2 regions of the Microbacterium sp. ABRD28 genome follow, and region 2 is predicted to be linked to the other one. Evidence: predicted binding sites of a transcription regulator. Region 2 holds the regulator's gene; the other holds the start of a gene.
The links. The regulator HrcA, encoded in region 2, represses chaperone genes, less so after heat shock. The targets are predictions, from matches to a motif close to TTNGCACTCGNNNNNNNCGAGTGCNAA.
Positions count from the first base shown of each region.

Region 1: the regulator HrcA is predicted to act here: its motif matches at 2,018-2,044, upstream of groL (chaperonin GroEL).

Region 1 is NZ_CP031015.1:2,704,332-2,710,555, reverse strand. It holds gene DT073_RS13060 (DUF2332 domain-containing protein) at 1-637, shown strand, start outside; gene DT073_RS13055 (DUF3263 domain-containing protein) at 668-913, shown strand; gene DT073_RS13050 (LytR C-terminal domain-containing protein) at 991-1,593, shown strand; gene DT073_RS13045 (cold-shock protein) at 1,724-1,924, shown strand; gene groL (chaperonin GroEL) at 2,081-3,700, shown strand; gene DT073_RS13035 (DUF2461 domain-containing protein) at 3,805-4,473, shown strand; gene DT073_RS13030 (bile acid:sodium symporter family protein) at 4,484-5,449, opposite strand; gene DT073_RS13025 (AMP-binding protein) at 5,446-6,224, opposite strand, start outside.
Region 2 is NZ_CP031015.1:2,140,662-2,146,885, forward strand. It holds gene DT073_RS10345 (16S rRNA (uracil(1498)-N(3))-methyltransferase) at 1-284, opposite strand, end outside; gene dnaJ (molecular chaperone DnaJ) at 288-1,406, opposite strand; gene hrcA (heat-inducible transcriptional repressor HrcA) at 1,456-2,496, opposite strand; gene hemW (radical SAM family heme chaperone HemW) at 2,599-3,810, opposite strand; gene DT073_RS10365 (DUF1990 domain-containing protein) at 3,813-4,463, opposite strand; gene lepA (translation elongation factor 4) at 4,474-6,224, opposite strand, start outside.

The sequences.
Region 1 (6,224 bases), 560 kb from region 2:
CCTGTATCCCGACCGGTATTCCTACCGGTATGCCGACGGGCCCGCCCTCGACCCCGTCGACGGGCCCTCCGCGGTCATCCTCGACAGTGCGCTCCGGGGACCTGGCGCTGAACGCCTCGCCGAGACGCTGACGCTGCCCGAGGTGGTCTGGCGTGCAGGAGTCGATCTCGCACCCCTGGATGCCGCGGACGCGGCGGATCGCACATTCCTCGCCGCCCTGGTCTGGCCGGGCGAGACGGGACGACAAGAGCGCGTCATGGCCGCGCTCGACATCGCGGCGGCGGATCCGCCGCGGATGTGGTGGGGTGACGCCTCGGAACCGGGCGTGGTGGCGCAGGCCGCCGCCTCCGCTCCCGCGGAGGCCACTCTCGTGATCACCACCCCCGGAGTCCTCCCGCACATCCCGCGCGCGGGTCGGCAGCGTCTGCGCGCAGAGATCGACGCGCTCGGCGCCACGGTGGGGGCGCGGTGGATCACCCTCACCCCCGCGGACATGGCCGACCAGTGGCATCCCCCTCTCGATCCCCGGCGATGGTCGGGGTTCGTCCTCGCGATCGACGGGAATCCCTGCGCCGAGGTCGATCCGCTCGGCGGATTCGTGGAGTGGCGCGCGGGGGAGCAGGGGGCCCGGGGTTAGCGTGGGCGGGTGCCCCTGAGTGACAGGCCCTTGAGTGAACGAGATCGGCTGATCCTCGACTTCGAGGCGCTGTGGACGCGACACGGCAGCGCCAAGGAAGAGGCCATCCGCCTTCGGCTCGGTATGTCTCCAGGGCGGTATTACCAGCTGCTCACACGGCTCATCGACACCACCGAAGCGCAGGAGTACGACCCCATGCTGGTCAAGCGTCTGCGCCGCATCCGCGACGCGCGCCTGCGCGCGCGGGTCATCCGCACCGCCGCCACCGGGCGCTGAGGGCGGCGACGCGGCAGGGGGATCTTCCGTCCAGCTGACGCTTAGGTTGCCTCTGCCCGCTTCGGTAGCATCTTCTGGTGCCGAAAAGGACCTATCCGCGGGATCGCTTCGATGACCTCCCCGCGGACGGAGGACGTGTCGGCGCCCACCGTGCGGAGAATCCCCGGATGCGTCCGGGAGTGGTGCTGCTCTGGGCGAGCCTGGCCACCATCGTGCTCATCGTCGTCGGCATCTTCGGAACTCTGCTGACGTCGGGGCGCATCCAGCTCGCCCCCGACGCCGAGCCGACGGCGTCACCGCAACCCACGGTCGAGCCGGTGATCGACACGTCGTACTCGGTGCAGGTGCTCAACGCCACGCCGGAGCAGGGGCTGGCGACCCAGGTGAAGGATGAGATCGTCGCGGCCGGATGGTCCGCCGACGCCGTCTCGGCCAGCGGCGCCGGGACGACCGACTTCGCCGAGACCACGGTCTACTACGCCTTCCCCGGAGACCAGGCGGCCGCCGCGGGTCTCGCCGACCTCGTGCTCGGCGGCGCACGCATCGAGCAGACCGATGTCTACCAGCTCGCCGACGACCCGAACACCCCGGAGGACGAGAGCCAGGCTCTGCAGCTGACCGTCGTCATCGGGCTGGACCGCACGACCGACGCGCCCGCCGAAGAGACACCCGCTCCCTGAACCGAGAGATGTGTTTCGCCCGCGTAAATGTTTGACAGCGGGCATGTCAACAATCGCGTGAGAGCCGGTTCCCGCCTGTCGGCGGTCCCTAGCATGGGCCCTGTCCCGCCGCAGTACAGGAGAGTTCGCCATGACACAGGGCACCGTCAAGTGGTTCAACGCCGAGAAGGGTTACGGTTTCATCACCGCCGGTGACGGTCAGGATGTCTTCGTCCACTACTCGAACATCGACATGACCGGGTTCCGGGTTCTCGAGGAGGGTCAGACCGTCGAGTTCACCGTCGGGTCGGGACAGAAGGGCCCGCAGGCCGAATCGGTCCGCGTCGTCTGAGAAGCGGATGACGCGGGTCGGCGTCGCGCGCCGACCCGCCACACGCCGCGTGTGCCGTGGCTTGCACTCACCCATGCCGAGTGCCAGAATGGATTAGCACTCGTGATTGTTGAGTGCTAAGTCCGAAAGCCTACGTCCGGGAGGGACGACACACACATGGCAAAGATCATCGCTTTCGATGAGGAGGCCCGTCGCGGCCTCGAGCGCGGCCTGAACACCCTGGCCGACGCCGTCAAGGTGACCCTGGGTCCCCGCGGTCGCAACGTCGTGCTGGAGAAGAAGTGGGGCGCCCCCACGATCACCAACGACGGTGTCTCGATCGCCAAGGAGATCGAGCTGGACGACCCCTACGAGAAGATCGGCGCCGAGCTGGTCAAGGAGGTCGCGAAGAAGACCGACGACGTCGCCGGTGACGGTACGACCACCGCGACCGTGCTCGCCCAGGCGCTCGTTCGCGAGGGTCTGCGCAACGTCGCCGCCGGTGCCGACCCGATCTCGCTCAAGCGCGGTATCGAGAAGGCCGTCAAGGCCGTGACCGACCAGCTGCTGGCCGACGCCAAGGAGGTCGAGTCCAAGGAGCAGATCGCCGCGACCGCGTCGATCTCCGCGGCTGACCCCACCATCGGCGACCTGATCGCCGAGGCGATCGACAAGGTCGGCAAGGAGGGCGTGGTCACCGTCGAGGAGTCGCAGACGTTCGGCACCGAGCTCGAGCTCACCGAGGGTATGCGTTTCGACAAGGGCTTCATCAACCCCTACTTCGTCACCGACCCCGAGCGTCAGGAAGCGGTCTTCGAAGACCCCTACATCCTGATCGCCAACCAGAAGATCTCCAACATCAAGGACCTTCTGCCCGTCGTCGACAAGGTGATCCAGGACGGCAAGGAGCTCGTCATCATCGCCGAGGACGTCGAGGGTGAGGCGCTGGCGACCCTGGTGCTGAACAAGATCCGCGGCATCTTCAAGTCGGCTGCCGTCAAGGCTCCCGGCTTCGGCGACCGTCGCAAGGCGCAGCTGCAGGACATCGCGATCCTCACCGGCGGCCAGGTCATCACCGAGGAGGTCGGTCTCAAGCTCGAGAACGCCACCCTCGACCTGCTCGGCCGTGCGCGCAAGGTCATCATCACCAAGGACGAGACCACCATCGTCGAAGGTGCCGGCGACGCTGCGCAGATCGAGGGTCGCGTGACCCAGATCCGTCGCGAGATCGACAACACCGACAGCGACTACGACCGCGAGAAGCTCCAGGAGCGCCTCGCCAAGCTCGCCGGCGGCGTGGCCGTCATCAAGGCGGGTGCGGCCACCGAGGTCGAGCTGAAGGAGCGCAAGCACCGCATCGAGGACGCCGTCCGCAACGCGAAGGCTGCCGTCGAGGAGGGCATCGTCCCCGGTGGTGGTGTCGCGCTGATCCAGGCCGGCAAGATCGCCTTCGAGGCTCTCGAGCTCGTGGGTGACGAGGCCACCGGTGCGAACATCGTCAAGGTCGCCATCGAGGCTCCGCTGAAGCAGATCGCCCTGAACGCCGGTCTCGAGCCCGGTGTCGTGGCCAACAAGGTCGCCGAGCTGCCGGTCGGTCACGGCCTGAACGCTGCGACCGGCGAGTACGGTGACCTGTTCGCGCAGGGCATCATCGACCCGGCCAAGGTCACCCGCTCGGCGCTGCAGAACGCCGCGTCGATCGCCGGCCTGTTCCTCACCACCGAGGTCGTGGTCGCCGACAAGCCCGAGAAGGCTGCCGCGGCGCCCGCCGACCCCACGGGTGGCATGGACTTCTGATAGCAGTCCCACACAGAGGCGCCTCTCCTCCAGGAGGGGCGCTTCTGCGTGTGACCGGAGCATTCCGGTCCTCATCCCGGATCCCGACGGCTACCATCTGCCGCATGGCCTTCGACGGACTGGACTCCGACGCCCCGCGCTTCTACGACGACCTCGCCGCCGACAACACCCGCGAATGGTGGCTCGCGAACAAGGCCCGCTACGACGCGGTCGTGCGTGGTCCGTTCGAGGCGCTCGCCGCCGAGCTCGAGCCGGAGTTCGGTCAGCTGAAGATCTTCCGGCCGAACCGCGATGTGCGGTTCAGCGCCGACAAGTCGCCCTACAAGCTGCACATCGGGATGGTCTCGCTCACGCCGGTCGCGTACTACCTGCAGCTCTCGGCCACCGGACTTCTCATCGGCGGCGGTTCGTACGACGTTCCGCCGGCCGCGCTCGCGCGATTCCGTGAGCTCGTCGACGACGACCGTCGTGGCCCCGAGGTGGAGGGTCTCCTCTCGGCGCTTGCCGAGGACGACCTCGTGCCGATGAGCGAGGACGCGTTGCGCACCGCGCCGAGGGGGTACTCCATCGACCACCCCCGGATCGAGCTGCTGCGTCTCAAGCACCTGGCGGTCGGGCGCACCGAGCCGCTCGCGGACTGGATGTGGGGCCCCGAGGTGTTCGACATCGTCAGCGACGCCTGGCGCGGCGTGGGAATGTGGAACGGGTGGATCGCGCAGAACCTGGGGGACCTGCTGATGCGCCCCGATCGCGAGCGGCCCGGTCGGCGCTGACGGATTCCTGTCAGAGGAGGCTCGGGATCTTCTGCTCCTCCGCAAGGTTCGCGCGCCGGAACCACAGCGTCACGAACGTCGACACGATGACGATGAACAGCGAGTACAGCGCCGGGACGATCAGGATCAGCCCGATGTCGGGGTTCCCCGAGAAGCTCAGCAGCACGATCGCGATCGCGAGTGGTCCGTTCTGGATCCCCGTCTCCAGACCGATCGTGCGCGCATTCATCGGGTGCAGGCGGATGGCGCGGGCGATCCCGTACGCGATGGCGATGCCGAACAGACCGAGTCCGATCGCGACGAGATAGGTCTGCCACGGCGTGGAGGTCAGCAGTCCCCAGTTGCGCGGCACCCACGTCGCCATGAGGAACACGATGAAGAACAGGCCGAAGAAGCCGCCGAGCAGTTCCATCACCGCTCCGACGTTCGCACTGAATCTCCGCACGAGCATCCCCGCGACCACCGGGATGAGGAGGGTGGCCAGGGTGACGACGATGTTCACGATCGGGATCTGCAGGTCGGTCGATTCGGTGAAGATGAACGACCCGTAGAGGGCGAGCATCAGAGGTGTCAGCACCAGGGCCCACAGCGTGGAGTTGGTGGTCATGATCACGCTCAGGGCCAGATTGCCCTTCGAGAAGTAGGTGAAGATGTTCGAGGTCGTCCCCGCCGGCACGCACCCCATCAGCAGCGCACCGATCGCCACCGGGATGGCGTACTCCCGGGGGAGCTGGAACAGCACCAGCACGACGAGGACGTACGACAGGAGCGGCATGATGCCGAACTGGGTGACGAGACCGATGATGAGCCCATAGGGCCGTCGGAGCGCCAGCTTGAAGTCGCGCGGCGTGAGCCCCGCGCCCAGGCCGAACATGATGACGAACACCAGTCCGACCAGCAGCACCTGCTCGAACGGGGTGACGACGTCCTGCTCGTCGACCACGGCCTGACCCGTGGCCAGGAACACCTCGATCATCGCGCTTCACCGCTCGTCGTCGGCGCAGGCTGCGCGCCGTCGCGGAGCTCCCGGCGGAGGATCTTGCCGATGGGGCTCTTGGGGAGCTCCTCGACGAACACCACCGACTTGGGAACCTTGTACGCCGCGAGGGTCTCGCGGCAGTGGGCGATCACCTCGGCCTCGGTGGGCGCCGACGTTCCTGCGACGACGTAGGCCCGAACCGCCTCGCCGGTCCTGTCATCGTCGATCCCGATCACGCCCACCTCGACGATGCCGGGCATCGCGGCGATGCGCTCCTCGATCTCGTTGGGGTAGACGTTGAAGCCGCTCACGATCACCATGTCCTTCTTGCGATCGACGATGGTGAAGTACCCCTCGGCGTCCATGGTGGCGATGTCGCCCGTATGCAGCCATCCGTCCACGACGGTGACCGAGGTCTCGTCGGAGCGTTGCCAGTACCCCTTCATGATCTGCGGCCCTCGCGCCACGAGCTCTCCGGCCTCGCCGACGGCGGTCTCCCGGCCCTCCGCATCGAGGCACCGCACGTCGGTGGAGGGAACGGGGATGCCGATGCTGCCGTCCTTGCCGTTCCCCCCGAGCGGATTGAACGTCAGGACGGGGGAGGACTCGGTGAGCCCGTACCCCTCGACGATGGGGGTGCCGGTCACCTCGCGCCACCGTGCGGCGACCGACTCGTGAAGCGCCATCCCGCCTGCGGCTGAGGCGTGCAGGTGCCGGGGAGGGCTGTCGACGAACCATCGTTCATTCAGCAGCGCGTTGAACAGGGTGTTCA
Region 2 (6,224 bases):
GCCAGTTCGTCGCGGTCGCCCTTGGCCAGGGCTTGGACCAGGACCACGCGAGGGGCAGGGGCGGCGATCTGCGATCTCGCCGACACCCGCACTGCCACCGACGACGGGGACACCGACTCGCAGGCGCCCTCGAGCCACACCCCGGCGCCGTCGCCGACGGTCACACTCTCACCGACGCGCACCCGCCGCACCGTGGCGGCGTGCTTCGCCTCGGCACCGGTCAGGGTCACGACGCCGCCGACGGGCGTCGTGGTCGCCTCGGAGGCCAAGAAGTGCAGGGGCACCGCTCAGCCGTTCCGGAAACGATCCCGGAGCTTGGCGAACAGGCCCTGGTGGAATTCGGAGAGGCGCGGCGGGGCGGGCTTGGTGCGCTTGGCGAGCTCTTCGATGAGGGCGCGCTCCCGGTGGTCGAGCCGTGTGGGGGTCACCACCTGCACGCCGACGCGAAGATCGCCGCGCTGCGAGCCGCGCAGCGGTGTGATGCCGCGCCCCTTGATGGTCAGCACGTCGCCGGACTGCACGCCGGCCCTCAGTTCGAGGTCGACCGGTCCGTCGAGCGAGTCGATCGTCGTGTGGGTGCCGAGGATCGCGTCGGGCATCGACACCTCGAGCGTCGCCAGCAGGTCATCGCCGTCGCGCGAGAACACCGGGTCGGGTGCGATGTTCACCTCGAGGTAGAGATCGCCGTTGGGTCCGCCGGCGGGGCCCACCTCGCCCGACCCGGGCAGTTGCAGACGCAGACCGCTCTCGACGCCCGCCGGTACGTCGATCGAGACCGTGCGGCGTGAGCGAACCCGCCCCTGCCCCTGGCAGGTGGCGCAGGGATACGGGATCGTCGTGCCGTACCCCTGGCATACCGAGCACGGCTGGGAGGTGACGACATTGCCGAGGAGGCTTCGGACCTGCCGCTGAACGTGGCCCGTGCCGTGGCAGATGTCGCACGTGACGGGTGAGGTGCCGGGTTGGCAGCACGATCCGGTGCACGTCTCGCACACCACGGCGGTGTCGACCTCGATGTCGCGGTGCACGCCGAACACGACGTCCTTGAGCTCGAGGTTGATCCGAACCAGCGCGTCTTGACCGCGTTCGCGCCGTGAGCGCGGCCGGGCACCGCGCGCCCCGCCGCCTCCTCCCCCGCCGAAGAAGGTCTCGAAGATGTCGCTGAACCCGCCGAACCCGCCGGCGGCTCCGCCGAAGGCGGTGTCGCCGCCGACGTCGTAGCGGGCGCGCTGGTCGGGGTCGCTCAGCACGTCGTAGGCGTGCGTGACGAGCTTGAACCGCTCCGCCGCGTCCTCACCGGGATTGACGTCGGGGTGCAGCTCTCGCGCCAGCCGTCGGTAGGCGCGCTTGATGTCGTCGGGGCTGGCGTCACGCGCCACACCGAGTACTTCGTAGTGGTCAGCCACTTTCACCTTCCTGCCGCGCCGGGCGCGGGGAGTCTGCGGAATGCTGTCGTCAGCGGGCGTTCTCGTCTTCGTCCAGGAGACGAGTGAGGTACCTCGCCACGGCCCGGACGGCCGCGAGGTTGGTCGGGTAGTCCATGCGGGTCGGTCCGAGCACGCCGACGCGAGCACGAGAGCCCGTCGCGTCGTAGTCGCTCGCGACGACGGACGCTTCGCTCAGGCCGAAGGGCTCGTTCTCGCGGCCGATGCTCGCCGCGAGGCCCTGATCGTCGGCGACCATCTCTCCCATGAGCCTCAGCAGTGTCACCTGCTCTTCGATGGCCTCCAGCAGCGGATAGATGCTGCCGCGGAAATCCGCTTCGCTGCGGGCGAGGTTGGCGCTGCCGGCGAGCACGAGTCGGTCCTGGCGGAAGCCGTCCAGTTCCTCCCCGATGACCCGGAGGATCGCCTGGAGCGCGGGGCCGTCGGGATCCCCGGGGGTCTCGCCCGCCTCGACGGCGGTCGCGACCCCGGCGACGCCCTCCCGCACCGGCACTCCGACGACGAGGTCGGAGACCCGGCCGCGGATCCGCTGCATCCGGTCCTCATCGATCTCCATTCCCGGGAACGCGAGTCGCTGCGAGACCCGGCCGGTGTCGGTGACGACGATGACCAGCACCTTCAGTGCGTCGAGGCGTACGAGCTCCACGTGGGAGACCGTCGCCCGCGCGAAAGACGGATACTGCACGATCGCGACGTGCCCGGTGAGGACCGTCAGAGCGCGCACCGTGCGGGCGAGCACTTCGTCGAGATCCGAGGGACCTTCCAAGAACGACGAGATGGCCGTCCGCTGGGCGGGGCTCAGAGGCCGGACCTGGGCGAGGTGATCGACGAAGACGCGGTAGCCCTTGTCGGTCGGGACCCGCCCCGACGACGTGTGCGGGGCGACGATGAGGTCTTCGTCTTCGAGCAGAGCCATGTCGTTGCGGATGGTGGCGGCGGACACGCCGAAGGCGTGACGCTCGACGATGGCCTTGCTGCCGACGGGTTCGCGCGTGTCGACGTAGTCCTGCACGATGGCGCGCAGCACCTGCAATCCGCGTTCGCTGACCATGACACCCCCTTCGTCGGCCTGCCGACACCCCTGGCACTCGTGGGATCCGAGTGCCAATTCTATCGGAACACCCTCGACGTCGGACGGCCGGATCACGGCATGTCAGGCCGTGAGCGTGCGAACGACGTGGTCGGCCAGGAGTCGGCCGCGCCGGGTCAGCCGCACCCGGTCGATGGTCTGAGGTTCGACCAGGCCGTCCGCCACGAGCCCCGGGAGGGCGGCATCCGCGCCCGGTGGGAGGGACGAGGTGGCCAGACCCTCGCGGGTGCGGACGCCGAGGAGAACCGCCTCGAGGAGCCGGGATGACGGTGACAGGACCTCGCGCCCCGCTGCGGGAGACAGGCCCTCGGCGAGCCGTTGGGCGTAGGCGGCCGGATGACGCACGTTCCAGAAGCGGGTTCCGGCCACATGGCCGTGCGCGCCGGGGCCGAACCCCCACCAGTCGCTGCCCCGCCAGTACGCGGCATTGTGGCGACAGCGATCGGCGGGGGTCCGAGCCCAGTTGGACACCTCGTACCACGACAGCCCCGCCCCGGTGAGCAGATCGTCTGCGAGCTCGTACATCTCCGCCTGCAGATCGTCGTCGGGGAGGGCGAGTTCCCCGCGTCGGATGCGGCGGGCCAGCGCCGTCCCCTCCTCGACGATGAGGGCGTAGGCGGAGAGGTGGTCGGGGTCGAGCGCGATCGCCGTCTCGAGCGAGACGCGCCAGTCGGCCAGTGATTCTCCCGGTGCGCCGTAGATCAGATCGATGCTGACACCGAGCCCGGCTTCGCGGGCGGCAGCCACGGCGGTGGCCACCGCGTCGGTGCGGTGCGAGCGATCCAGCGTCGCCAGCACAGGAGGAACAGCGGACTGCATGCCGATCGACAGCCTGGTCACCCCGGCCTCCGCGAGGCGGCGTGCGACCGCCTCGTCGACGGTGTCGGGGTTGGCCTCCACCGTCACTTCGGGCTCGATGGCCCCCGGAAACGCCGCACGCACGCCCTCGAGCATGCGCACGAGGTCGTCGGCGGGAAGAAGGGTGGGCGTGCCCCCGCCGAAGAACACCGTCTCGACCGGTCGCAGCCGCCCGGTCTCGGACAGCACGCGGCGGGCCAGCTCCACTTCGCGCAACAGAGTGTCGGCGTAGTCGTCCTGCCTGGCGCCGCGTAGCTCGGTGGCGGTGTAGGTGTTGAAATCGCAGTACCCGCAGCGCACCCGGCAGAAGGGGATGTGTAGATAGGCGCCGAAGGGCACCGACGGGTCGATGACCGTGCCGGCCGGCAGCGAGCCGTCGGCCGGGGCGGGTTCACCGAGGGGAAGCGCGGCTCCCACGCTCAGGCGGGGGTGGCGTACAGCGGGGAGATGGCACGCAGGTAGCGGGTGAACAGTTCGCGACGGCGGCGCCGGGTGAGAGCGGGGAAGAGTCGATAGAGCAGCGCCTGCGGCGCGTCGAAGGCGCGAACCGTGAACCAGACCTCGTCGTTGTCGTGCCAGTCGAGCATGAACGATTCCTCGCCGCTGACGACCGACCCCTGCACCGTGCCGAGGGCGAAGCCGATGCGGCGGGGTTCCTCGACCGCGAAGATCACCCGCAGTTCGCCGTCGGCGCGCATTCCCGCGACCCGACCCCCCAGGTGCACGGTCGCGCCGGCGGTGACGAAGGGGGTGCCGTCGGAGTCGTAGCGCTGCTCGACCTCGAGCTTGCTCGGAGCGATGAGAGCGCCGTTCTCATCGAAGCTCACGCCGGCGTACATCGGGCCGGCGGCGGGGCGGACGTCGGTCAGCTCCAACCCGGCTCCGCGCTGCGCACTCCACGAGAGCAGCGACTCGCCGGCGGCGCGGAAGCGCTCCTCGCCGCTGCCGATCCGCCACGATTCCTCCGCCGGGATGCTCCGCTCCGGCGGGAAGTGCATGAGATCGGCGGCCTGGGTGGCCCCGACGGCGGCATAGTCGACCGTGTCATCCCTGAAGGTTCCGCGGCGCATGGCTGACAGCCTACTTCTGCTTCCCCTCGACATCCCCCGAGAGCGCGGCGATGAAGGCCTCCTGCGGCACCTCGACGCGGCCCACCATCTTCATGCGCTTCTTGCCTTCCTTCTGCTTCTCGAGCAGTTTGCGCTTGCGGGTGATGTCACCGCCGTAGCACTTGGCCAGCACGTCCTTGCGGATGGCGCGGATGTTCTCGCGCGCGATGATCCGGGCGCCGATCGCGGCCTGGATCGGCACCTCGAACTGCTGACGCGGGATGAGCTTGCGCAGTCGTTCGGTCATCATGGTGCCGTAGGCGTACGCCTTCTCCCGGTGCACGATCGAGCTGAAGGCATCCACCTTCTCGCCCTGGAGCAGGATGTCGACCTTCACGAGGTCTGCGGTCTGCGACCCGGCGGGCTCGTAGTCCAGGCTCGCGTAGCCCTGCGTGCGGCTCTTGAGGTGGTCGAAGAAGTCGAAGACGATCTCACCGAGGGGCATGTTGTAGCGAAGCTCCACCCGGTCTTCGCTGAGGTAGTCCATACCCAGCAGTGCTCCGCGGCGGGACTGGCAGAGTTCCATCACGGTTCCCACGTAGTCCTTCGGCAGCAGGATGCCGACCTTCACGATGGGCTCGGACACCTCCGCGACCCGGCCGTCGGGGTACTCGCTGGGGTTCGTCACCGAGATGGTCTCGCCGGTGTCGGTGTGCACCTCGTACGTGACGGAGGGGGCGGTGGTGATGAGGTCGAGCCCGAACTCGCGCGAGAGCCGCTCGGTGATGATCTCCAGGTGCAGCAGGCCCAGGAATCCGCAGCGGAAACCGAAGCCGAGCGCTACGGAGGTCTCGGGCTCGTACTGCAGCGAGGCGTCGGAGAGCTTCAGTTTGTCCAGGGCCTCGCGAAGCTCGGCGTAGTCGCTGCCGTCGATCGGGTAGATGCCGGAGAACACCATCGGCTTCGGGTCGGTGTAGCCGGGGAGGGCCTCGGTGGCAGGCTTGCGCTGATCGGTGATCGTGTCGCCGACCTTGGACTGCCGGACGTCCTTGACGCCGGTGATGAGATACCCCACCTCCCCGACACCGAGGCCGCGGGTCGGAATCGGCTCGGGGCTGGACACCCCGATCTCGAGCAGCTCGTGCGTGGCCCGGGTCGACATCATCTGGATGCGCTCGCGGGGCTGGAGCTTGCCGTCGATCATCCGGACGTAGGTGACCACGCCGCGGTAGGCGTCGTAGACGGAGTCGAAGATCATCGCGCGGGCCGGAGCGTCGGCGTTCCCCTGCGGTGCGGGGATCTGCTCGACGATTCGGTCGAGGAGCTCCTCGACGCCCGCGCCGGTCTTGCCGCTGACCCGCAGCACGTCATCGGGGTCGCCGCCGATGAGTCCCGCGAGCTCCGCGGCGTACTTCTCGGGGTCGGCGGCGGGAAGGTCGATCTTGTTGAGCACGGGGATGATGTGGAGGTCGTTCTCCAGTGCCAGGTAGAGGTTGGCGAGGGTCTGGGCCTCGATCCCCTGTGCGGCATCGACGAGCAGGATCGCGCCCTCGCACGCGGCCAGTGACCTGCTCACCTCGTAGGTGAAGTCGACGTGACCGGGGGTGTCGATCATGTTGAGGGCGTAGGTGCCGGCATCGGTGGCCCACGGCATCCGCACCGCCTGGCTCTTGATCGTGATGCCGCGCTCGCGCTCGATGTCCATCCGATCCAGGTACTGCGCGCGCATGTCGCGATCGGAGACGACGCCGGTGATCTGCAGCATGCGGTCGGCCAGGGTGG